DNA from 3 places in the Kitasatospora sp. NPDC048296 genome. Region 3 is predicted to be linked to each of the others. Evidence: riboswitches for the same ligand, from Rfam matches in the RefSeq annotation. Region 3 holds a riboswitch; each other region holds the start of a gene.
The links. A riboswitch is a leader RNA that binds a small molecule or an ion and turns the genes downstream of it on or off. The one in region 3 is predicted to bind cyclic di-AMP.
Positions count from the first base shown of each region.

Region 1: linked by a shared signal. The riboswitch ahead of ACGF12_RS18060 (NlpC/P60 family protein) and the one ahead of ACGF12_RS02660 (hypothetical protein) in region 3 are both predicted to bind cyclic di-AMP.
Region 2: linked by a shared signal. The riboswitch ahead of ACGF12_RS12955 (transglycosylase family protein) and the one ahead of ACGF12_RS02660 (hypothetical protein) in region 3 are both predicted to bind cyclic di-AMP.

Region 1 covers NZ_JBICZB010000027.1:3,862-10,952, reverse strand. Annotated here, with positions in the region: gene ACGF12_RS18080 (rhomboid family intramembrane serine protease) at 1-674, opposite strand, end outside; gene ACGF12_RS18075 (hypothetical protein) at 877-1,134, shown strand; gene ACGF12_RS18070 (NYN domain-containing protein) at 1,237-2,745, shown strand; gene ACGF12_RS18065 (NlpC/P60 family protein) at 2,945-3,982, shown strand; cyclic di-AMP (ydaO/yuaA leader) riboswitch at 4,321-4,474, shown strand; gene ACGF12_RS18060 (NlpC/P60 family protein) at 4,485-5,642, shown strand; gene ACGF12_RS18055 (NlpC/P60 family protein) at 5,870-6,916, shown strand; gene ACGF12_RS18050 (hypothetical protein) at 7,066-7,091, shown strand, end outside.
Region 2 covers NZ_JBICZB010000016.1:105,540-112,630, reverse strand. Annotated here, with positions in the region: gene ACGF12_RS12970 (hypothetical protein) at 1-393, shown strand, start outside; gene ACGF12_RS12965 (winged helix-turn-helix domain-containing protein) at 492-1,088, shown strand; partial or broken gene ACGF12_RS12960 (transposase) at 1,064-1,573, shown strand; cyclic di-AMP (ydaO/yuaA leader) riboswitch at 2,114-2,276, shown strand; gene ACGF12_RS12955 (transglycosylase family protein) at 2,263-3,498, shown strand; gene ACGF12_RS12950 (hypothetical protein) at 3,753-3,953, shown strand; gene ACGF12_RS12945 (LacI family DNA-binding transcriptional regulator) at 4,050-5,069, opposite strand; gene ACGF12_RS12940 (glycoside hydrolase family 13 protein) at 5,095-6,792, opposite strand; gene ACGF12_RS12935 (sugar ABC transporter permease) at 6,884-7,091, opposite strand, start outside.
Region 3 covers NZ_JBICZB010000002.1:201,987-209,077, forward strand. Annotated here, with positions in the region: gene ACGF12_RS02650 (alpha/beta hydrolase) at 1-900, shown strand, start outside; gene ACGF12_RS02655 (MoaF N-terminal domain-containing protein) at 984-1,313, opposite strand; cyclic di-AMP (ydaO/yuaA leader) riboswitch at 1,817-1,980, shown strand; gene ACGF12_RS02660 (hypothetical protein) at 1,983-3,419, shown strand; gene ACGF12_RS02665 (hypothetical protein) at 3,489-4,118, opposite strand; gene ACGF12_RS02670 (IclR family transcriptional regulator) at 4,334-5,131, opposite strand; gene aceB (malate synthase A) at 5,333-6,985, shown strand.

The DNA.
Region 1 (7,091 bases), on a different contig from region 3:
AGCGACCACCACTGCAGGGCGAACCAGAGGCCGAGCACCAGCCAGGCCGGGAAGCGCAGCGGAAGGAAGAGGAGCAGCGGGACCAGGGTGGTCACCCGAGCCCGCGGGTGGAAGCGCAGATAGGCGCCGAGCACTCCGGAGATCGCGCCGGAGGCGCCGATCAGGACCCGGGTGGCATCCGCCGAGTGCGCCTCGGCGAGGGCGAAGCCGTACGCGGCCAGGCTGCCGGCCGCCAGGTAGAAGAGGAGGAACCTGGGCCGGCCGAGCCGTCGTTCGACGGTGGGACCGAAGACATAGAGGAAGAGCAGGTTGCCCAGCAGGTGCAGCCAGCCGGCGTGCAGGAAGAGGCCGGTGAGGGCGGACACCGCCGGGTGCTTGCCCGGGGTGGGGGCGGCCGGGCAGCCGGGGACGGGGTCGGGCGCCTCGGCGAGCTGTTCGGCGGTCAGCGGGTGTCCGGTCAGCAGTTCGACCGGGACGGCGCCCCAGCGCTGCTCGTACCTCTGCTCGGCACAGAGCCGGGCCTGGCCCCGGCCGTACAGCGGGTTGAGCCCGGCGGCGGGGCCGAGCAGGAAGACCAGCGTGTTGACCGCGATCAGGGCGTAGGTGACCGCCCGGGCGGTCACCGCGGGGCGGCCGTCCCGCGCGTCGGTGTGGTCGGGGGCCGCGAGCGCCATGCGGCCAAGCATCCCTCCGGACGGCGCAGGTGACACGGCGGTTTACGGCAGGTGGACTAGCCCTCACTGTTCCGGCAACCGGTGGTCGTGACGGTTGCCCCAGGCAATAGGCTGGGGGCGGGCATTCCCGCCTCCCGCCGCCGACGCCGGGGCTCCGGGGGGAGCGCCTAGCCCACCCAGGGACCAGCCGAGAGGATCCCCGATGACCGTCCCCGCTCTGACCGCCGAGACGCGCTGGCGCTGCACGCTGTGCAGCAACCTCACCCGCTTCGACGTGACCCGCACCGCGCGGGTGACCGAGTTCCTGCACTTCGACCTGGCCGGCGAATCCAAGGTCGAGGAGACCGAGGTGCTCAGCGAGACGATCGAGTCGGTGCGCTGCCGCTGGTGCAACGCGGTGGACCAGGTCGAGCTGGTGGCCCGTCCGGGCGCCGAGGGCGCGGAGGCCCCCGCCGCGTAGGGCTGATCCCCGCCGCACGGGACAATACAGACAAGACGCACGGAGCGTGACGACAGGGGCGGCCGCGGCCGCACCCGCTGGACCAGGATCGGAGCCGAGGACGTGGTGGACGCAGCGAAGGAGCCCGCCGAAGCGCAGGGGCTTCAGCCCGCTGCGCCGGCACCGGAGCCGGGCGCCGAGACGGTCCCGTCGGAGACCCCGCTCACGGAGACCCCCCTCCCGGCGGCCGCTGCCCCGGAGACCGCGGAGTCCGGTGACTCAGGTGACTCCGGTGATGCCGACGCCGCTTCGGAGCTTGCGGTCGAGAAGCTCGAACGGCCGCTGCCCGAGGGGGTGCGCCGGCGGGTGGTCGGGCTGGCCTCGGACGCGCTGGGCGGGCTGCCGCCCGCGGAGCTGCCGCAGAGCCTGCGTCAGTACGTCAAGTTCACCCCCGCGCGGCGCGCCAAGTACGCGGCCACCGCGCTGGCGGCGGCGCTGGAGTCCGAGCCGGCCTTCCGGGTGCGGATAGCGGAGCGGCTGCGGCTGGGCCAGCCGGATCTGGTGAAGGCGCTGGAGTCGGGCACCGTTCCCAGCGCCGCCGATCCGATGGACGTCGCAGCCGCCGCCTACCTGGTGCGTTCGGCCGGCTGGAGCCGGCTGGTCGCCGAGGCCGGCGAGGAGGCCGAGCGGGCGGGCGCCGAGGACGCGGCCGCGGAGGCCACCCGGCTGGTGGAGAAGCTGCAGGCCGAGCTGGCCGAGGTGCGGGCGGCCGCGCGGACCGACCTGGACCGGCAGCGCGCGGAGTTCGAGGGCGTCCGGCGGGAGGCCGAGTCGCTGCGCAAGAAGGTGCGCTCGCTGGAGAGCGACACCCGCCGGGCGCAGGCCGAGACCCGGCGGGTGACCGGGGAGCTGGAGGCCGCGAAGGCGCAGGCCGTGACCGAGCGCAGCGCGGCCGAGAGCGAGGCGCGGCGGCTGCGGCACCGGGTGTCCGAGCTGGAGAACGCCGCCGAGCAGGGCCGCCGTTCGGCCCGCGAGGGGCGCGGCGTCGAGGACATGCGGCTGCGGCTGCTGCTGGACACCGTGCTGCAGTCGGCGCAGGGGCTGCAGCGGGAGTTGGCGCTGCCGGTCTCCCAGATCCGCCCGGCGGACCTGGTGGAGGCGGTGGTGCCGGGGGCGGCCTCGCCGCACGACGTGGCTCGGCGCGGCCTGGCCGAGGACGATCCGGCGCTGCTGGACCAGCTGCTGGCGATCCCGCAGGTTCACCTGGTGGTGGACGGCTACAACGTGACCAAGACCGGCTATCCGACGCTGCCGTTGGAGCAGCAGCGGATCCGGCTGCTGGGCGGGCTGGCGATGCTGGCGCAGCGCACCCAGGCGGAGGTCACCTGTGTGTTCGACGGGCAGGACCTGGACGTTCCGGTGATCATGGCGCCACCGCGCGGGGTTCGGGTACGGTTCAGTCGGACCGGGGAGACCGCGGACGAGTTGATCCGTCGTCTGGTGCGGGCCGAGCCGCAGGGCCGTCCGGTGGTGGTGGTGTCCACCGACCGGGAGGTCGCGGAGGGCGTGCGGAAGGCGGGCGCGCGCCCGGTGGCCTCGGTGCTGCTGCTGAACCGGCTGGCCCGGCCCTGACCTCGGGTCGGACGGTGTGAAGTCCGGGCAGTGTCCGTTTTGCGAGGGTGTGCGGATCCCGTGAAGTCAGCATGGGGGCCGGAGTTCACGCCTTCGGGGAGTGGCAAAACGGATAGATCTTCACTAGGGTCTGGCGTCAAACCTATTTTCCGGAATCTCATCCGATCAGGTGAGTCCGATGGAAGAAGGAGCCGGTCCCTTGGCCTCCCACCGCCGTCCCAAGCAGCCGAGCCGCGCGCGGGTCTCCGTGCTCACCGCTGCCGCTGCGACCGCGGTCGCCCTCTCCGCCCAGGTGGGCGCGCACGCGGCGCCGCAGCCGAGCAAGGACGACGTCAAGGCGCAGATCGACCAGCTCCAGCAGGAGCAGGAGCAGGCGGCGGAGAAGTACAACGGCGCCAAGGAGCGGGCCGACCAGCTCCGCAAGCAGGCCGACCAGCTGCAGGACCAGGTGGCCCGCAGCCAGGACCAGATGACCCAGCTGCAGACGGGCCTGGCCGAGGTGGCGGGCGACCAGTACCGCACCGGCGGCATCGACCCGTCCGTCCAGCTGATGCTCTCCTCCGACCCGTCCGGCTACCTGGAGAAGGCCTCCAGCGTCCAGCAGGCCAGCGCCAGCCAGACCGAGGCGCTCAAGAGCCTGCTCGACCAGCAGCGACGGCTGGACCAGGAGAAGGCCGAGGCCGCCGCCGTTCTGTCCTCGCTGGACTCCACCACCAAGGACCTGAACCAGGCGAAGTCGGACGTCAATCAGAAGCTGAAGGCCGCGCAGGACCTGCTGAACTCGCTCAGTGCCGCCGACCGCGCCGCGCTGAAGGCCCAGCAGCAGCAGGACGACCGCGCCTCGCGCGGCACGGCCCGGGTCGACCTCAGCAGCCTGCCGCCGGCCAGCGGCTACGCGGCCGTGGCCGTCGCCAAGGCGATGAGCAAGCAGGGCTCGCCGTACGTCTGGGGCGCCACCGGGTCGAGCACCTTCGACTGCTCGGGCCTGATGGTCTGGTCGTACGCCCAGGCCGGCGTCTCGCTGCCGCGCACCTCGCAGGAGCAGGGCAACGTCGGCACCCGGGTGCCCTCGCTGGACCAGGCCCAGCCGGGCGACCTGGTGATCTACGGCAGCGACCGGCACCACGTCGGGATGTACATCGGCAACGGCATGGTGGTCCACGCGCCGCACACCGGTGACGTGGTGAAGGTGATGAAGGCCGACGCGATGCCGATCAACACGATCCGCCGGGTCTGACGCCCCGACACGCCCGAAAGTCCGGGTTCCGGCCCTGTGATCCGCGCCACCCTCCTGCCGGGGGTGGCGCTTCGGGCTTGTCTGTTCCGTGGTCGGCCGGTGAGACCTGATCAGCTTTGCGTGCGGTGGCGATCACCATCGGTCATTTTCACAAAAGAACACGGGTAATCTTCCGTCTTTTTTCTGACAAGGATTTGAACGGATCACGGTTCAGTTACTAGGGTCGTGCCCCGAACCACCGCACTGTCGATCACCCAGCCTGGGTGGCGGCGGTGGTTACCGTCGAGTTCGCGAAACAGCGGGGCAGGTCGAAGCGACTGTCCGACAGGGGAGCCCAGTGGTCGGGGGCGCTGCGGAGCGGAGCCGGGGAACCACGTTCCTCCGGGGTGAATCGGCGCCAGGTCGGCCGGTGGAACGGCCGTGAGGCGTCGTAGGGCATGCTTCCGGCCCGAACCCGTCAGCTCACCCGGTAGGCGGCCGTAGGAAGAAGGAGTCCGCCTTCGTGGCGTCCCATCGTCGTCCCAAGCCCGCCAGCCGCGCCCGTGTCTCGATCCTGACCGGTGTCGCCGCGGCAGCCGTTGCCCTCTCCGCGCAGTCCGGCGCGCACGCCGACCCGCAGCCGACCAAGGACCAGGTCAAGGAGCAGGTCGACCAGCTCAACGAGCAGGCTGAGCAGGCGACCGAGAAGTACAACGCCGCCCAGGAGAAGCAGCAGGCCCTGGAGAAGCAGGTCTCCGGCCTGCAGGACCAGGTGGCCCGGCAGCAGGCCCAGGTGACCGACATGCAGGGCGGGCTCGCCGAGATCGCCGGGGAGCAGTACCGCAACGGCGGCATATCCCCGACCGTCCAGCTGATGCTCTCCACCAGCCCGGACAACTTCCTCAACCAGGCCGGTGCGCTCAACCAGGCCGGTGACACCCAGAAGAACCAGCTGAAGCAGCTCCAGGAGGAGCAGCGCAAGCTCGACCAGGACCGCACCGAGGCCCAGGGCAAGCTCGCCGAGCTGGAGTCCACCACCCAGCAGCTGAAGACCTCCAAGGAGGAGGTCCAGAACAAGCTGAAGGCCGCGCAGGACCTGCTCAACACCCTGACCGAGCAGGAGCGTCAGGCGATCCGTCAGGCCGAGGAGAAGGCCGCGGCCGACGCCAAGGCCCAGGCCGACGCCGCCGCGAAGGCCGCCGCCCAGCAGCAGGCCGCCGCCGACCGTGCCTCGCGCGACAGCGGCCGTACCGACATCAGCTCGGGTTCGGGCTCCTCGGGTTCCGCCACCTCCTCCTCGCCGGTTGCCAAGCCGGCCGCCCCCGGCAGCTCGCACGGTGCCGCCGCGCTGGCCGCCGCCGCGGGCAAGGTCGGCAGCCCGTACGTGTGGGGTGCCACCGGCCCGGGCTCCTTCGACTGCTCCGGCCTGATGGTCTGGGCGTTCAACCAGGTCGGCGTGTCGCTGCCGCGCACCTCGCAGGAGCAGGCCGGCGCCGGCACCCGGATCGGCTCGGACATCTCCCAGGCCCAGCCCGGCGACCTGCTGATCTTCTTCAGCGACGCCCACCATGTCGGCATCTACGCGGGCAACGGCCAGGTGCTGCACGCGCCCAAGCCGGGCGCCTCGGTCCGCTACGAGGCGGTCTCCAACATGCCGCTGGCCTCCATCGTGCGGGTCTGATCTCCGCCCAGGCCGTTTCGGGCCCGGTCCTCCATTGCGGAGGGCCGGGCCTGCGGCTTTTCCGGCGGCTCGGGCGAATGTCCGATTAGTGGTCAAATATTCGGGTCGGGAGGGGTTTGGACTCGCTTGCCCGGACTCGCTAACGTCTGCCACCGGACTCCCGCTCGACGGCCGCCCGTTGGGGCGCGGCCGCGGGGCCGCGCCGCAGGATTGGAGCCGCTGCCGCCATGTCCGTGCACCGTCGTTCCCCACTGCTCGTCCGTGCGCTGGTGCTGACCGCGGCCGCCACCACGGCCCTGAGTGTGACGGCCGGCGGCAGCGCCCAGGCCGCTCCCGGTGCACCGGGCACGCCCGACCTCAGGGACGTCAAGGCGCAGGTCGAGCAGCTGTACGACGAGGCCGAGCGGGCGTCCGAGAAGTGCAACGCCGCGCAGGAGGCGCAGAAGCGGCTCCAGAGCGAGACCGCGCTCCTGCAGGGCGAGGTCGCCGCCGGCCAGGACCAGCTCAACCAGCTACGCGGGGACCTCGCGACCGTGGCCGGGGCGCAGTACCGCGGCGGCGGGATGACCCAGACCGCCCAGCTGATGCTCTCCAGTGACCCCGAGTCCTACCTCGCCCGCGCCCGCACCCTCGGGCAGGCCGCCGAGCGGCAGCGGGAGACGCTGCACGAGCTGGTCAGCCGTCAGCGCACGCTCGACCAGCGCCGCACCGAGACCGCGGGCAAGCTCGCGGAACTGGACCAGGCCCGGCGCTCGCTGGCCGAGAACAAGCAGCAGATCCAGCAGCGGCTGGCCAAGGCCCAGAAGCTGCTCAACAGCCTGGGCGCGGCCGAGCGGGCCCGGATGCTCGTCCAGGACGCCAACGACGCCGAGCGGCGCGCCACCCGCGGCACCGACCGGCTGGACCTCGGCACCACCCCGGCCGCCTCCGAGCGGGGGGCGGCCGCGCTGGCCGCCGCGGTGCGGATGATCGGCTCGCCGTACGTCTACGGATCCACCGGGCCCCGCGCCTTCGACTGCTCCGGTCTGATGTACTACAGCTGGCGGCAGGCCGGAGTGACCCTGCCGCGCACCTCGCAGGCCCAGGCTTTCGCCGGGCAGCGGATCAGCCTCTCCGAAGCGCGGCCGGGAGACCTGGTGATCTTCTACCGGGACATGCACCACGTCGGGATGTACGCCGGCGGCGGGGTGATGGTGCACGCCCCCTACCCGGGAGCCAAGGTGCGGTACGAGAGCGTCAACGCGATGCCGGTCGCGGGAGTGGTCCGGCTCTGAGCGCGACGACCTCCGGCCCGGCCGAGATACCCGGTCGCGTACTGTCCCGGCGCGCCGCGCTGCTGCTGGCGGCCGGCGGGCTGACCCAGCTGTCGCTGCCCCCGGCCGCGCCGCCGGCACCCGGGCGGCCGGCCGACCAGCGGGCCGAGGTGGCCGATCTGCTGGCGGCGCGGGC
Region 2 (7,091 bases), on a different contig from region 3:
GCGGCCGGCATCACCGGCGTGCTGCTGGCCGCCCGACTGGCCGTTCCGGTCGTCGCCGCGGCGCTCGACGTCCCCGGCTCGGTGGCCGACGCCGTCAACCACCTCAAGGAGACCGGCTCCCAGCGCCCGGCGCTGGCCCCGCTGGTGATCGGGCCCGAGGCGGACTCGGAGCTGCTCGCCACGGCCGCCGAGGAGACCGGCTGCCCGTCGGCCGCGCCACTGGGCGCCTACCCGACCGTCGGCCAGCTGATCGCCTCCACCTACCTGGCCGCGCTGCCGACGCCGACGCCGGAGGAGCTGGCCCAGGCCGAGGCGGAGGCCGCAGCCGCCGCCGGGGCCGAGGAGGGCTCCCGCGGCGCCCACGCGGCCGCCCAGGGGCCCGTAGAGGCCTAGCCGGACGCCCGCGACCGCCTTTACTGACCTTGGCGCTTCAAGGTGATTGGCCTGTTTGTGTAGCTGACTGGCAGTCATTGGCGCGCTATGCCGTTGGTATGCGCTATGCGGATGGGGGCGGGCTGACGGCGAGGGCACGTCAGCGCCGCGAGACGGTGCGGCTGGAGGCCGCTGCGTTGTTCGACGAAGGCGTCCCACCGAAGGAGGTTGCCCGCAGGTTGCGGGTGACCGCGAAATCGGCCTATCAGTGGCACCAGGCCTGGCGTGAGGGCGGGGCCGGGGCGCTGGCCTCACGAGGACCGGGCGGGCAGCGATGCAAGCTGTCGGCGCGGTGCCGGGCGAAGCTGGCCGAGTACCTCGAGCAGGGGCCGGCCGTGCACGGCTGGGACGAGGACCAGGTGTGGACAGGCGCGCGGGTGGCGACGCTGATCGGGCGGAAGTTCCACGTCACTTACAGCGTCTCGGGGGCCACCCGCCTGATGCACCGACTCGGCTTCACCCCGCAGGTCCCCGCGCGGCGGGCCGCGGAACGCGACGAGCAGGCGGTGTCCGCGTGGAGGGAGGTGACCTGGGCGGAGGTAAAAGCGCCCGGGCGGCCTGCGACGGATGGCTCTGCTTCGAGGACGAAGCCGGGTTCACCCGCAGGCCGCCCAAGGGACGCACGTGGGGACGCCGTGGCATCACCCCGGTCGTGAGGGTGGGCGGCCGGGGCTCCGGACGGGTCTCGGTCGCCGGGCTGATCGCGATGCGCCCGGGCTCGCGGACCCGGCTGTGTCACCGACTGCGGCGCCATACCGGACGCAAGGGCGAGCGCCGCAGCTTGTCCGAGCGCGACTACATCGGTCTGATCGACGGAATCCACCAGCTGGTCAAGGCGCCGATCATGCTGGTGTGGGACCGGCTCAACACCCACGTCTCGCATGCCATGCGCGACCTGATCAACGCGCGGGACTGGCTGACGGTGTTCATCCTGCCCGCATACGCGCCCGAGCTGAACGCGGTCGAGTACCTGTGGGCCCACGTCAAGCGCAGCCTGGCGAACCTCGCCAGCGTCGCTCTGGACCGACTCGCCGCGCTCGTCCGCAACCGGCTCAAACGGCTCCAGTACCGCCCCGAGGTCCTCGATGGCTTCCTCGCCGGGACCGGGCTCTCCCTCGACCTCCCACCGCCATCACCTTGAAGCGCCGAAGTCAGTAGCACCCTCCCGCGTACCGAAGGGCCCGGAACGACCGCGTTCCGGGCCCTTCGGCTTGCCGTCGGCCTGCCCCGCGGCTCGCCCTTTTCCGCCACTCCTCCGCCCGCCCCCCGTCTTCGGCTCGCCCGCAGCTTGTCCGAGCGGGGGAATTGCGGGAGTTATGGACGATATCGGAAGATAGAGCATAATGTCCGTTTTGTCGCTTTTGGGCGGAAATGCCGAGCGTGCATTCCGGCGCTCGATTCACGGCCACTCCCCTGTTGCGATCGGCGCACCACCGCGCGCTTCCACGCTCCGTCACTTCACTTCTGAAGCGGAGACAATTGCGGGAATCCACAGCGGCATTGCCAAAAAACGATCATTTACGATCATGATTCGTGTCCAATTTGGCAGTTTCCGCTAAACCGTGATGCGCATCACAGATATTTGCAGTTTGAACTTAAGTCCGCTTAACGTGCTCCTCGTTCGTGACCACACGAACCCAGTTCATCCGCGACGCCGAGTCCTGCCGTCGGATGTCCTGGCAGCGCGAAAACGCATCACGGCAGGAGCGGGGGAACCACAGGTAAGTCGCCCCGGGCCGCTCCTCGGAACGGTCCAGGGCTAGGGGTGAAGCCGCGCCCACAGCGCGGCCGGGCAACTCCAGCCCGAATCCGACAGCTCACCTCGCAGGCGTGGGAGAGGACCGCGTCTTCATGCTGCCCACCAACGGCACCCGCCTGTCCGGCCGTACCCGTCGCGTGATCGCCGCCCTCGGCGTCGCGGGCGTCGGTCTCACCGTCCCGTGCCTCACCACCGGCACCGCCAACGCCGCCCCCGTCGCCACCTGGGACAAGGTCGCCCAGTGCGAGAGCAGCGGCAACTGGAGCATCAACACCGGCAACGGCTTCTACGGCGGCCTGCAGTTCACCTCCAGCACCTGGGCCGCCTTCGGCGGTACCGCGTTCGCCCCGCAGGCCAACCAGGCCACCAAGGACCAGCAGATCGCCATCGCCGAGAAGGTCCTCGCCTCGCAGGGCCCCGGCGCCTGGCCCGTCTGCTCGGTCCAGGCCGGCCTGACCAAGGGCGGCGCTCCGGCCGCCGTCGACACCTCCGCCGGCACGGCCGCCAAGCCTGCCGCCAAGCCCGCGCAGAACCAGGCCCCGGCCCCGGCCGCGAAGCCCGCCGCGCCGGCCGCGCCCGCCCAGCAGCAGGCGCAGTCGTCCACCGACTACACCGTCGTCGAGGGCGACTGGCTGTCCTCGATCGCCGCGAAGAACAACGTCCAGGGCGGCTGGCAGCACCTGTACGACCTCAACCGCGCCACCCTGACCGAGGGCCCGAACACCATCTACCCGGGCCAGCACCTGACCTTCGGTGACGGCGTCAAGGCCCAGGCCGACAAGTCCTCCTCGTCCACCTCCGGCTCGGACTTCGGCTGGTTCAACCGCTCCCAGAAGGCCGGCCAGGCCGCGAACGGCGGTGCCGTGAACGCCAAGCCGACCGCCCTGACCCAGGCCTCGAAGCCGGCCTCGAAGCCGGCTGCCAAGCCGGCCGCCCAGGCCGCCACCGGCAGCATGGCCGCCGCGGTGTCCTTCGCCGAGTCCAAGGTCGGCCAGGCCTATGTCTACGGCGGCACCGGCAACGGCGGCTGGGACTGCTCCGGCCTGACCCAGGCCGCGCTGCGCGCCGCGGGCATCAACATCCCGCGCGTCGCCGCCGACCAGGCCGCCGCCAGCACCCACGTCTCGCTGGACAGCCTGCAGCCGGGCGACCTGCTGTTCTGGTCGAACAACGGCCAGAACTCCGGCGTGTACCACGTCGCGATCTACATCGGCGGCGGCAAGTACGTCGAGGCCGCCAACCCGAGCTCGGGCGTGCGCGAGCAGGCCATCGCCAACTGGGCCCCGGACTTCGCCGGCCGGGTCTGAGCAACGGCCCACGGGCGCACGGGCCACAGGCCCACAACCCACGGGCCCACAGCTGACGGACAACAGAGAACAGCTGACAGGTAACAGATTTCAGATAACAGATTTCAACATCTGTCAGCCGTCGTCCGAACGCTGACCACCCGCCACCCCCGGGGAGAGCCTGGTCGCTCCTCCCCGGGGGTTCCGGCGTATTCGCATGGTGAAACCCCGGCCCGACGGGCATGCTGCTGCTCTGCACCCGAGGAGGAATCACCATGGCCCAGGTCACCGTCACCCTCGACGCGAACCTCGCGATAGACGCGATGCTGCTCTCCGGCACCAAGAGCCCGCAGGACGCGGTCGAACTGATCCTGCGCGACTACCTGGCCCGCGGCCGCCGCACCGAGACCCGGACCGGCGACGCGGCCGACGGCCACCGGCTCACCGCCGACCGCCCGGCCACCCAGGAGGGCTGACCGGACAGCACGGTCGAGCAGACGCACGCCGACGGGCCCCGGAGAGCAACCGCCCTCCGGGGCCCGTCGGTCGAGCACCACCATCCGGTACCGGGGTCAGCGCGCGCAGGCCCCGGTGGACCCGCGCATCACCAGCTCCGGCTGGAACATGAACTCCCCGCGCTGGGCGGCGTTCCCGCCGACCTCCTCCAGCAGCGCGTCCACCGCCGCCGTGGCCATCGCCTCGACCGGCTGGCGGATCGTGGTCAACGGCGGCTCGGTGAAGGCAATCAGCGGCGAGTCGTCGAAGCCGACCACCGACACGTCCTGCGGCACCGACAGCCCGCGCTGCCGCACCGCCCGGATCGCCCCGAGCGCCATCATGTCGCTCCCGCAGACGATCGCCGTGCAGCCCTTGTCGAGCAGCGCACCGGCCGCCGCGTGCCCGCCCTCCACGCTGAACAGCGTGTGGTGGACGAGTTCCTCCGCCTCCTCCTGGCTGCGCCCGAGCACCTCGCGCATCGCGGCCGTGAAGCCCTCGATCTTGCGCAGCACCGGCACGTACCGCCGCTGCCCGACCGCGAGCCCGATCCGCTCGTGCCCGAGTTCGGCCAGGTGCTGGACGGCCATCCACATCGCGGCCCGGTCGTCCGGCGAGATGAACGGCGCGTCGATCCGCTCGCTGTAGCCGTTGATCAGCACGAACGGCACCCCGCGCCCGGCCAGCCGGGCGTAGCGGTCGTGGTCGGCGGTGCTGTCGGCGTGCAGCCCGGAGACGAAGACGATGCCCGCCACACCCCGGTCGACGAGCATCTCGACCAGTTCGTCCTCGGTGGACCCGCCCGGCGTCTGGGTGCACAGCACCGGCGTGTAGCCGTGCCGGCTGAGCACCTGCTCGATCACCTGCGCCAGCGCGGGGAAGATCGGGTTGCTCAGCTCCGGCGTGATCAGCCCGATCAGCCCGGCGCTGCGCTGGCGCAGCCGGGTCGGCCGCTCGTAGCCGAGCACGTCGAGCGCCGCCAGCACGGTCTGCCGGGTCGCGGCGGAGACGTTCGCCTTGCCGTTGAGCACGCGGGAGACGGTGGCTTCGCTGACCCCCGCCTGCGCCGCGATGTCTGAGAGTCGCGCCGTAGTCACGGGCCCAGAGCCTATTGCACCCACGTCAGACCGCCCACCAGCCGGTGCTGTCCGGAGCGAGCACCGTCTCGCCGCCGTCCACCACGAGTTCGGTCGAGGCGAGCAGCAGTCGACCGGGCGCCGCTATCCGCACGGGCTCGCCGGTGGTGTTCACGGTGCAGACGAAGGAGCCGCGGCGGAAGGCCAGGGCGCCCTCGGGGGCGTCCAGCCACTCGACCTCGGTACCGGCTCCCAGGTCGAGCTGCGCACGGCGGACGGCCAGCGCGCTGCGGTACAGCTCCAGGGTGGAGGTCGGGTCGCCGGTCTGCGCCTCGACGCTGAGTGCGGCCCACTCGGCCGGCTGCGGCAGCCAGGACGGCCCGCCCGCCACCGGACCGAAGCCGTACGGGGCCTCGGCGGCGGACCACGGGATCGGGACGCGGCAGCCGTCGCGGTAGCCGTCCTGGCCGGCCTGGCGGAAGAAGGACGGGTCCTGGCGGACCTCGTCCGGCAGGTCGGTGACGTCCGGCAGGCCGAGCTCCTCGCCCTGGTAGACGTAGGCGGAGCCGGGCAGCGCGAGCATCAGCAGGGTGGCGGCACGGGCCCTGCGCAGACCCAGCGAACGGTCACCGGGGGTGCGGATCTGGGTGCCGAGGCCCGGCTCGTTGGCGAAGCGGGTGGCGTGCCGGGTGACGTCGTGGTTGGACAGCACCCAGGTGGTGGGGGCGTCGACCGGGCGCATCGAGTCGAGCGACAGGTCGATCACCTCGCGCAGCGCGGTGGCGTCCCAATCGGTGCCCAGGTACTGGAAGTTGAAGGCCTGGTGCAGCTCGTCGGGGCGGACGTAGTTGGCGGTGCGCTGGACGGTCGGGGTCCAGGCCTCGGCGACGCCGATCCGCTGGCCCGGGTACTCGTCGAGGATCTTGCGCCAGCTGCGGTAGATCTCGTGCACGCCGTCCTGGTCGAAGAACGGCATGACGTCGTTGCCGAGCAGCTTGAGCTGGTCGGCGCCGCCGAGGTCGGGCAGGCCGGGGGCCTTGACCAGGCCGTGGGCGACATCGATGCGGAAGCCGTCCACGCCCATGTCGAGCCAGAACCGCAGGATCGAGCGGAACTCGTCGGCGACGGCCGGGTTCTCCCAGTTGAAGTCGGGCTGCTCGGGGGCGAACAGGTGCAGGTACCAGTCGCCGGGGGTGCCGTCCGGGTTCTCGGTGCGGGTCCAGGCCGGGCCGCCGAAGATGGACTCCCAGTCGTTGGGCGGCAGTTCGCCGTTCTCGCCCTTGCCGGGGCGGAAGTGGTAGCGGTCGCGCAGCGGGGACGCGGGGCCCTCGCGCAGGGCGCGCTGGAACCACTCGTGCTGGTCCGAGGAGTGGTTGGGCACGAGGTCGACGATGATCCGCAGGCCCAGCCCGTGGGCGTCCCGGATCAGGGCGTCGGCGTCCAGCAGGGTGCCGAACATGGGGTCCACCGCGCGGTAGTCGGCGACGTCGTAGCCCGCGTCCGCCTGCGGCGAGGCGTAGAACGGGGAGAGCCAGACGGCGTCCACGCCGAGGTCGCGCAGGTACGGCAGGCGGCTGCGGATGCCCGGCAGGTCGCCCATGCCGTCGCCGTTGGAGTCGGCGAAGCTGCGCGGGTACACCTGGTAGATGACCGCGTCCCGCCACCAGCCTCTGGACGCGCTGACGTTCGCCTCGTGAGCGGTGTCGGCGGCAGGCCGGGAGGTGTCGGCCAGGTTCTGGGTCATGGACGGTATCCCTTGGGGACTAGAGGAGCGGGGAGCGCTGTGTCTTCGAGGAGCGCAAAGGCCTCGCGAAGTGCGGGGACTTCGTGGAGCGTTACGACTTGGAGGCACCGGCGGTCAGGCCGGTGACCAGGTGACGCTGCACCAGGTAGAAGAAGGCCGCGGACGGGATCGCGATCAGCACCGCGGTGGCGGCCATCAGGTTCCACTGGGCGTCGTGCTCGCTGACGAAGCTCTGCAGGCCGACGGCCAGCGTGTACTTGTCGGAGCTGAGCATGAAGGTGGAGGCGAACGGCACCTCG
Region 3 (7,091 bases):
GTGGTGATCCACAACAAGGCGGACGCCGCCGGCCGTCTCATGGTCGAGACCATCGGCCACGCCTCGGTGCAGGGCGGGGGAGCGCTGGGCCGCGAGCCCAGTCAGTCCGGTGAGATCCGCAAGGTCCGGATCGACGGCAAGGCCAGCAAGCTGTCCACCGAGGGCTACGTCTACCTGCCGCCCCAGTACTTCCAGCCCGAGTACGCGCAGAAGCAGTTCCCGGCCGTGATCGTCAGCACCGGTTTCCCCGGGATCGCCGAGAACCTGATCACCCGGTTCAACTACCCGGGTGCCGCGCTCAAGCTGCTGCAGGAGGGCCGGATGCAGCCGACGGTCATGGTCCTGATGCGCCCCTCGCCCGCCCTGCCGCAGGACACCGAGTGCGAGGACATCCCGAACGGTGCCCAGTCCGACACCTACTTCAGCAAGGACGTCCCCTCGGCGATCCAGGCGAGCTTCCGGGTCTCGGCCGACCCGCAGGCGTGGGCCTTCATGGGCAACTCGACCGGTGGCTACTGCGCGCTCAAGCTGGCCATGCGCCACCCGGATATCTTCCCGACCGCCGTCGCCCTGTCGGCCTACTACGACGCCGCCGACGACCCGACCACCGGCGACCTCTTCGGCGGCAGCAAGCAGCGCCGCGACGAGGCCAACCTGATGTGGCGGCTGAAGAACATGCCCCAGCCGAAGGTCTCCGTGCTGCTGGCCGGTACCAAGAAGGGCGACGGGAACTACCGGCAGGACACCGAGGCCTTCATCGACGCGGCGCACAGCCCAATGAAGGTCTCCTACAGCATGCTGGAGAACGGCGGTCACAACTTCGAGACCTGGAGCGCGTTGCTGCCGTCCTCGCTGGAGTGGCTGTCCGACCACCTCAAGGTGCCGAACCAGGCCGTCTGACGCCGGACGGACCGAGAACCTGAGCCTGAAATTGAACCCCCGGAGCTGCCGGCTCCGGGGGTTCAGTTCACGCTCAGCCTGGCTCAGGCCACCCGCTCCAGCGTCCCGGCGTGCAGCTGCCCGACCCGGCCGCCCTCGCCCTCGAAGGTCCAGAAGGCCCGCACGGTCAGCTTGTTGAGGTCCATGACGTGGCTGACGGTGATCCCGCTCTGCTCCGTCCAGCTGACGAAGTAGATCTCAGGCGCGACCTCGGCGACGTGCAGCAGCACGTCCTCCCACTGGCCCGCCGACTCGCCGAGGCCCTCCCAGCGCAGCCGCTTGCCGTCGGCCGAGTAGGTGTTGCGGAAGGCCGCGCCGTTGTCGGCCCGGAAGACGTAGGTACGGCCGGCGAAGGCGGGCAGGGACGCGGTCATGGCGGGGCGGGACCTCTTTTCGAGAGTGTGGGGCGGACCGTGCGGGGCGTGCAGGTCGTACAGGCGGTGCAGGTTGTACGGGTCGTGCGGATCGGGCTCGGGTACTTGTGCACGGCGGAAAACGTCAGGGCTCCAATTTATCCGACCCGGCCGACTTGGGCGGCCCCGCGCCACGGCACTGTCCGCCACCGCGCCACCCGTCGCGGTGTGTGACCGGCACGTGGGCGTCGCCCGCCGCACCCGTTTCGGCAGCGGCGAGCTCTGCTCCGGCTGATCGCCGTGCTTGTTCGGCGCGCTCGATCGCCGTGCTCGATCGCCGTGTCTGACCGGCGCTTTTGATCAACTCGGCCACCACACACCGTCGTTGATCGACACCACTGTGAGCTGTGCGACAACCGGCCCGACGGAGTTGTCCGTTCAGGGACGGCCTGCCTAGCCTGCAACGGTCGTCCGCCCTTGCGGACCCCGCCGCCGGGACGCCGAGTCCTGTCCACCCGCCGGCGGGTAACCGAGCACCACAGCGGACGGGAGCGGGGGAACCAAGGTCAGCGCCCGGCCCGTGCGTTCTCGCGCGCGGGCCGCGGCTAGGGGTGAAGCCGCTCCACAGGCGGCCGGGCAACTGCAGCCCGAATCCGACAGCTCACCTCGCAGGCGTCGCAGAGGACTCCCATGCACCAGCCTGCCCGCCGCCGCCGCGCGCCGCGCCACGCCCGTCCGTCCCACCGCGGCCGCAACGCGGCCCTCGCCGCCACCGGGGCGCTCGCCGTCAGCGGTGCCGGCCTGCTCGGACTGCCGTCCGTCTCCGGTGCTCAGGCTGCCACCGGCCCGACCGTCACCCAGGACCGGCTCACCCCCGCCACCATGGTCGCGGGCAAGGCCACCACCGCCTCGCTCGGCCTGCACTCCTCCTCCTGCTTCGTCGCCAAGACCGTCGGCGTCGGTGTGCGCGACGCCCGCGGCACCAACCTCGACTTCCCCGGCAACGCCACCAACCTGCAGATCTGCCCGAGCGGGGTCAACTTCACCAGCGGCGCGCGCACCCTGTCCGCCGGGACGTACACCCAGTTCGGCTTCTGGCAGGACTTCGGCAACACCTGGCACAACCTGCCCTCGCAGCAGCTGGTGGTCTCCGCCGCCGGTACGTCGACGCCGGCCCCGGCCCCGACGGCCACCCTCAGTGCGAAGCCGGCCCCGACGGCCACCCTCAGTGCGAAGCCGGCCCCGACCGCCACCCTCAGTGCGAAGCCGGCCCCGACCGCCACTCCGTCGCCGACGACCACCCCGTCCCCGACGACCACCCCGTCGCCGACGACCACCCCGTCCCCGACGACCACCTCCTCCCCGACCACCGCGCCGTCGCCGACCGGTACCCTGAGCGCCACCGCGAGCCCGAGCACCCCGGCGCCGTCCTCCCCGATCGCCGGCAAGTCGCTGACCTGGTCCGACGAGTTCAACGGCCCGATCAACTGGGGTCAGCGCTGGGTCGGCGACAAGAGCACCTCGTACAAGTACGGCAACCACAACCCGGACGACAACAAGCTCGACTGGCTGAACAAGAACGACGTCACCGTCGCGAACGGAGTCGCCACCTTCACCGCCACCCCCGGCGGGCCCACGCTGGAGAACGGCCAGCAGTCCTGGAACACCGGCTTCCTGACCACCGAGGGCTCCGCCGAGGGCTTCCAGGTCAAGACCGGTGACTATGCCGAGACCCGGGTCAAGCTGCCTTCCGGCACCGGTGCCTGGCCGGCCCTGTGGACGTGGAAGAACGGAAACGGGGAGGTCGATTCCTTCGAGTACCACCCCGACAACCCGAACCTGCTGGAGCTGACCAACCACGTCAACCCCGGCAACTCCGACTACTACACCGACGCGAACGCCATCGCGAAGGACCAGTGGGTGACCATCGGCACCTACTACGGCGCCAACTCGGTCGACTGGTACGTCAACGGCGTCAAGGTGTTCTCGGACGGCAAGGGCGTCGGCGCCAACTGGTCGGCGTACCTGATCCTCAACCTCTCGGTGTGCGCGGGCAAGTACCACCCCGCGCCGCAGGGCAACACGCCGATCACCTTCTCCGCCGACTACGTGCGCGTCTACCGCTGATCGCATCTGCAGTTAATCGCACGCCGTGCGCGGCGTACGTGGCGCACGTACCCCCGGAACTAGCCGCTCTCAGGAACCGGCAGCCGTCTCGACCACTGTGAGGTCGAACGGCTGCCGGTTGTTGCGTTCGTCCCGGTCGTCCGGACTGTGCACCGCGACCGACCCGCCGGTCAGCGTGCCCGTCGGCAGGCCGGGGGAGAGCCGCACCGGGACGAGCGCGGTCGCGCTGCGCCGCTCCTTCAGCCCGGGCTCGAAGACGCATCGCACCCGCTGGCCGCCCCCCAGCTCCTCGCAGTTCGCGGGGAAGTACGGGCCTTCCGGTGTCACGCCGTCCGGCAGGGTGACGATCACGGTGAACGGCGAGGCCGTGGGGTCCGGGCCGCGGTTCGCGACGAAGGCGTGGATCGTGGTGGTGCCGCCGGGCGGGGCGGCCTCCGGGTCGAGCCGGACCACCTCCAGGTCGGAGTCGGACGGCACGGTGGCCGGGCTCAGCGGCGCGGCCCGTAGGTCCGTCCGGGGCGCGGACCGGGGATCGGGCCGGGGACCGGGCCACAGGGCCCAGGACGGTCCGGCGGTCAGCACCGCGAGCGCGCAACCCGCCGCCATGACCGCCGTGAACCCGGCGGCCCGGTCGGACCTGCGGGCCGCACCGCCGGATCCGCCCCGAAGCCCCGTACGCCTGCCCTGCCTGCGCTCCATCGCCGCTCACCGTTTCCTCGCGCTGCGGCCGCCCGCGCCGTCGCGGGCCACATCCGCACCAGGGTGGCGCAGCGGTGGCCGCCGACACGGCGCAACCCGCCCGCCCGTCCGTCGAACGAGGGACGTCGAACGGGGCCCGCAGGACGCGGGCAGGTCGAGAGCGGGGCGGCAGGTTGGATCCATCTCCCGCGCTCAGTACGGTTATTGAGGAGATGTCAGGGAGCGAGGACCTGCCCCAGCCGGGTCGCGATCTGGCGCATCACCGGCACCAGCGAGGAGGCGCCGGCCTGCTCCTCCAGCGCCCGGATCCGGGCCTCCGGGCCGGACACCGAGAGCGCGGTGGGCGTCGGCGCGCCGGGGACCGCGAGCGCGATGCAGCGGACGCCGATCTCCTGCTCCTGGTCGTCGACCACGTAGCCGCGCTCGCGCGCCTCGGTGAGCTGGTCCATCAGCTCCTGCGGGTCGGTGGCGGTGTACTCGGTGTGCGCCGGCAGCGGGTTGGGGCCCAGGATCGCGCGCGCCTCCTCCTCGGGGAGCTGGGCGAGCAGCGCCTTGCCGACGCCGGTGCAGTGCGGCTGCACCCGCCGTCCGACCTCGGTGAACATCCGCATCGAGCGCCGCGACTGCACCTGCCCGACGTAGACCACCTCGCCTCCCTCCAGCACCGCCAGGTTGGCGGTCTCGCCGGTGGCCTCCATGAGCTCGGCCAGGTAGGGGCGGGCCCAGCTGCCGAGCAGGCGGCCGGCCGTCTCGCCGAGGCGGATCAGCCGGGGACCGAGGGTGTAGCGGCGCGCGGTGTCCTGGCGGACATAGCCCTGCTGGACGAGGGTACGAACCAGTCGGTGGATGGTCGGCATCGGGAGGCCGGAGCTGGTGGAGAGCTCGCTGAGGGTGGCCACGCCGCCGGAGTCGGCCAGCGCCTCCAGGAGTTGGAAGGCGCGTTCGACGGACTGCACGCCGCCGCTCGCGCGGTCGGCGCCTGTCGTCGATGCTGTGTCGGGGGTCGCAACCACCGGCGTTCCCTTCGCTGTCGGGGAGGAGTAGAGTCCCGGCGACCTCTTCAACAAACCGTTGAAATTCTGTATCGCGGAAACTAGTCTCCACCTTACAGAATCGAACTCGCCGACAGGCGGGTAACGATCGAGGAAGTTCCCGAGGGGGCTCCCACCGGAGCTCCCTTCGCCAGGCTCAACCGTCTTAGGAGTGTCCTGCTCATGGCTGCAGATCAGGGGCCCGTCGGCGCCTCCCCCGCCGCTCCGGTCGTCACTGTCGCCGGTCCGCGCGTCCACCGGGCGGAGGAGGTGCTCACCCCGGAGGCGGTCGCCTTCGTCGTCGGCCTCCATCGCGCCTTCGAGGGACGCCGGCAGGAGCTCCTGGCCAGGCGGAAGACCCGCCGCGCCGAGATCGCCCGTACCGGCACGCTGGACTTCCTGCCGGAGACCGCCGACGTCCGGGCCGGTGACTGGAAGGTCGCCGAGGCGCCGCGCGCCCTCCAGGACCGCCGGGTCGAGATCACCGGCCCCACCGACCGCAAGATGGTCATCAACGCGCTCAACTCCGGGGCGAAGATCTGGCTCGCCGACTTCGAGGACGCCACCTCCCCGACCTGGGAGAACGTGGTCAGCGGCCAGGTCAACCTGATCGACGCCTTCGAGGGCCGGATCGACTTCACCAGCGCCGCCGGCAAGGCCTACACCCTCAAGCCCGCCGCCGAACTCGCCACCGTCGTGGTCCGCCCGCGCGGCTGGCACCTGGACGAGAACCACCTGCTGGTCGACGGCGTCCCGGTGGCCGGCGCGTTCGTCGACTTCGGCCTGTACTTCTTCCACAACGCCGCCCGGCTGCTCGCCAAGGGCGCCGAGGACCCCAACTCCGGCCCGTACTTCTACCTGCCGAAGACCGAGAGCCACCTCGAAGCCCGGCTGTGGAACGACGTGTTCACCCACGCCCAGGCCGAACTCGGCACCCCGCACGGCACGGTCCGCGCCACCGTGCTGATCGAGACCATCACCGCCGCCTTCGAGATGGACGAGATCCTCTACGAGCTGCGCGACCACGCGGCCGGCCTCAACGCCGGGCGCTGGGACTACCTGTTCTCGATCGTCAAGAACTTCCGGGACGCCGGCGAGCACTACATCCTGCCGGACCGCAACAGCGTCACCATGGCCTCGCCCTTCATGGCCGCGTACACCCGGCTGCTGGTGCAGACCTGCCACAAGCGCGGGGCCCACGCGATCGGCGGCATGGCCGCGTTCATCCCCAGCCGCAAGGACCCGGAGGTCAACGCCGCCGCGCTGGAGAAGGTCAAGGCGGACAAGGACCGCGAGGCCGGCAACGGCTTCGACGGCTCCTGGGTCGCCCACCCGGACCTGGTGCCGGTCGCCCGCGCCTGCTTCGACGCGGTGCTCGCCGAGCGCCCCAACCAGAAGGACAACCCGGGGCCGTCCGAGCCGGTCACCGCGGCCGAACTGCTCGACATCGCCGGCGCCGGCGGCACCTGCACCCACGCCGGGCTGCACAACGCCGTCCAGGTCGGCATCCGCTACATCGAGGCGTGGCTGCGCGGGCTCGGCGCGGTCGGCATCTTCAACATGATGGAGGACGCCGCCACCGCCGAGATCTCCCGCTCGCAGATCTGGCAGTGGATCCACAACGGGGTCGTGCTGTCCGACACCGGAGAGAAGGCCACCGCCGAGCTGGTCCGCACCCTGGTCGCCGCGGAGCTGGCCGAACTCCGCACCGAGCTGGGGGCCGAGGCCTACGCCGCCGGCCGCTGGCGCGAGGCCGCCCAGCTCTTTGAGCAGGTCTCCCTGGCCGAGGACTTCGCGGACTTCCTGACCCTCCCCGCGCTTCCCCTGCTGGGCTGAGCACCAATCTATCCGTCGGCGCTGCCGCTGCCGCCTGCCGGGCTGTAGCAGTTCCGCCGCTCCTTTGCTCCGTTCCGTACGGCGACGAAATCCACCTGTCCTCTCG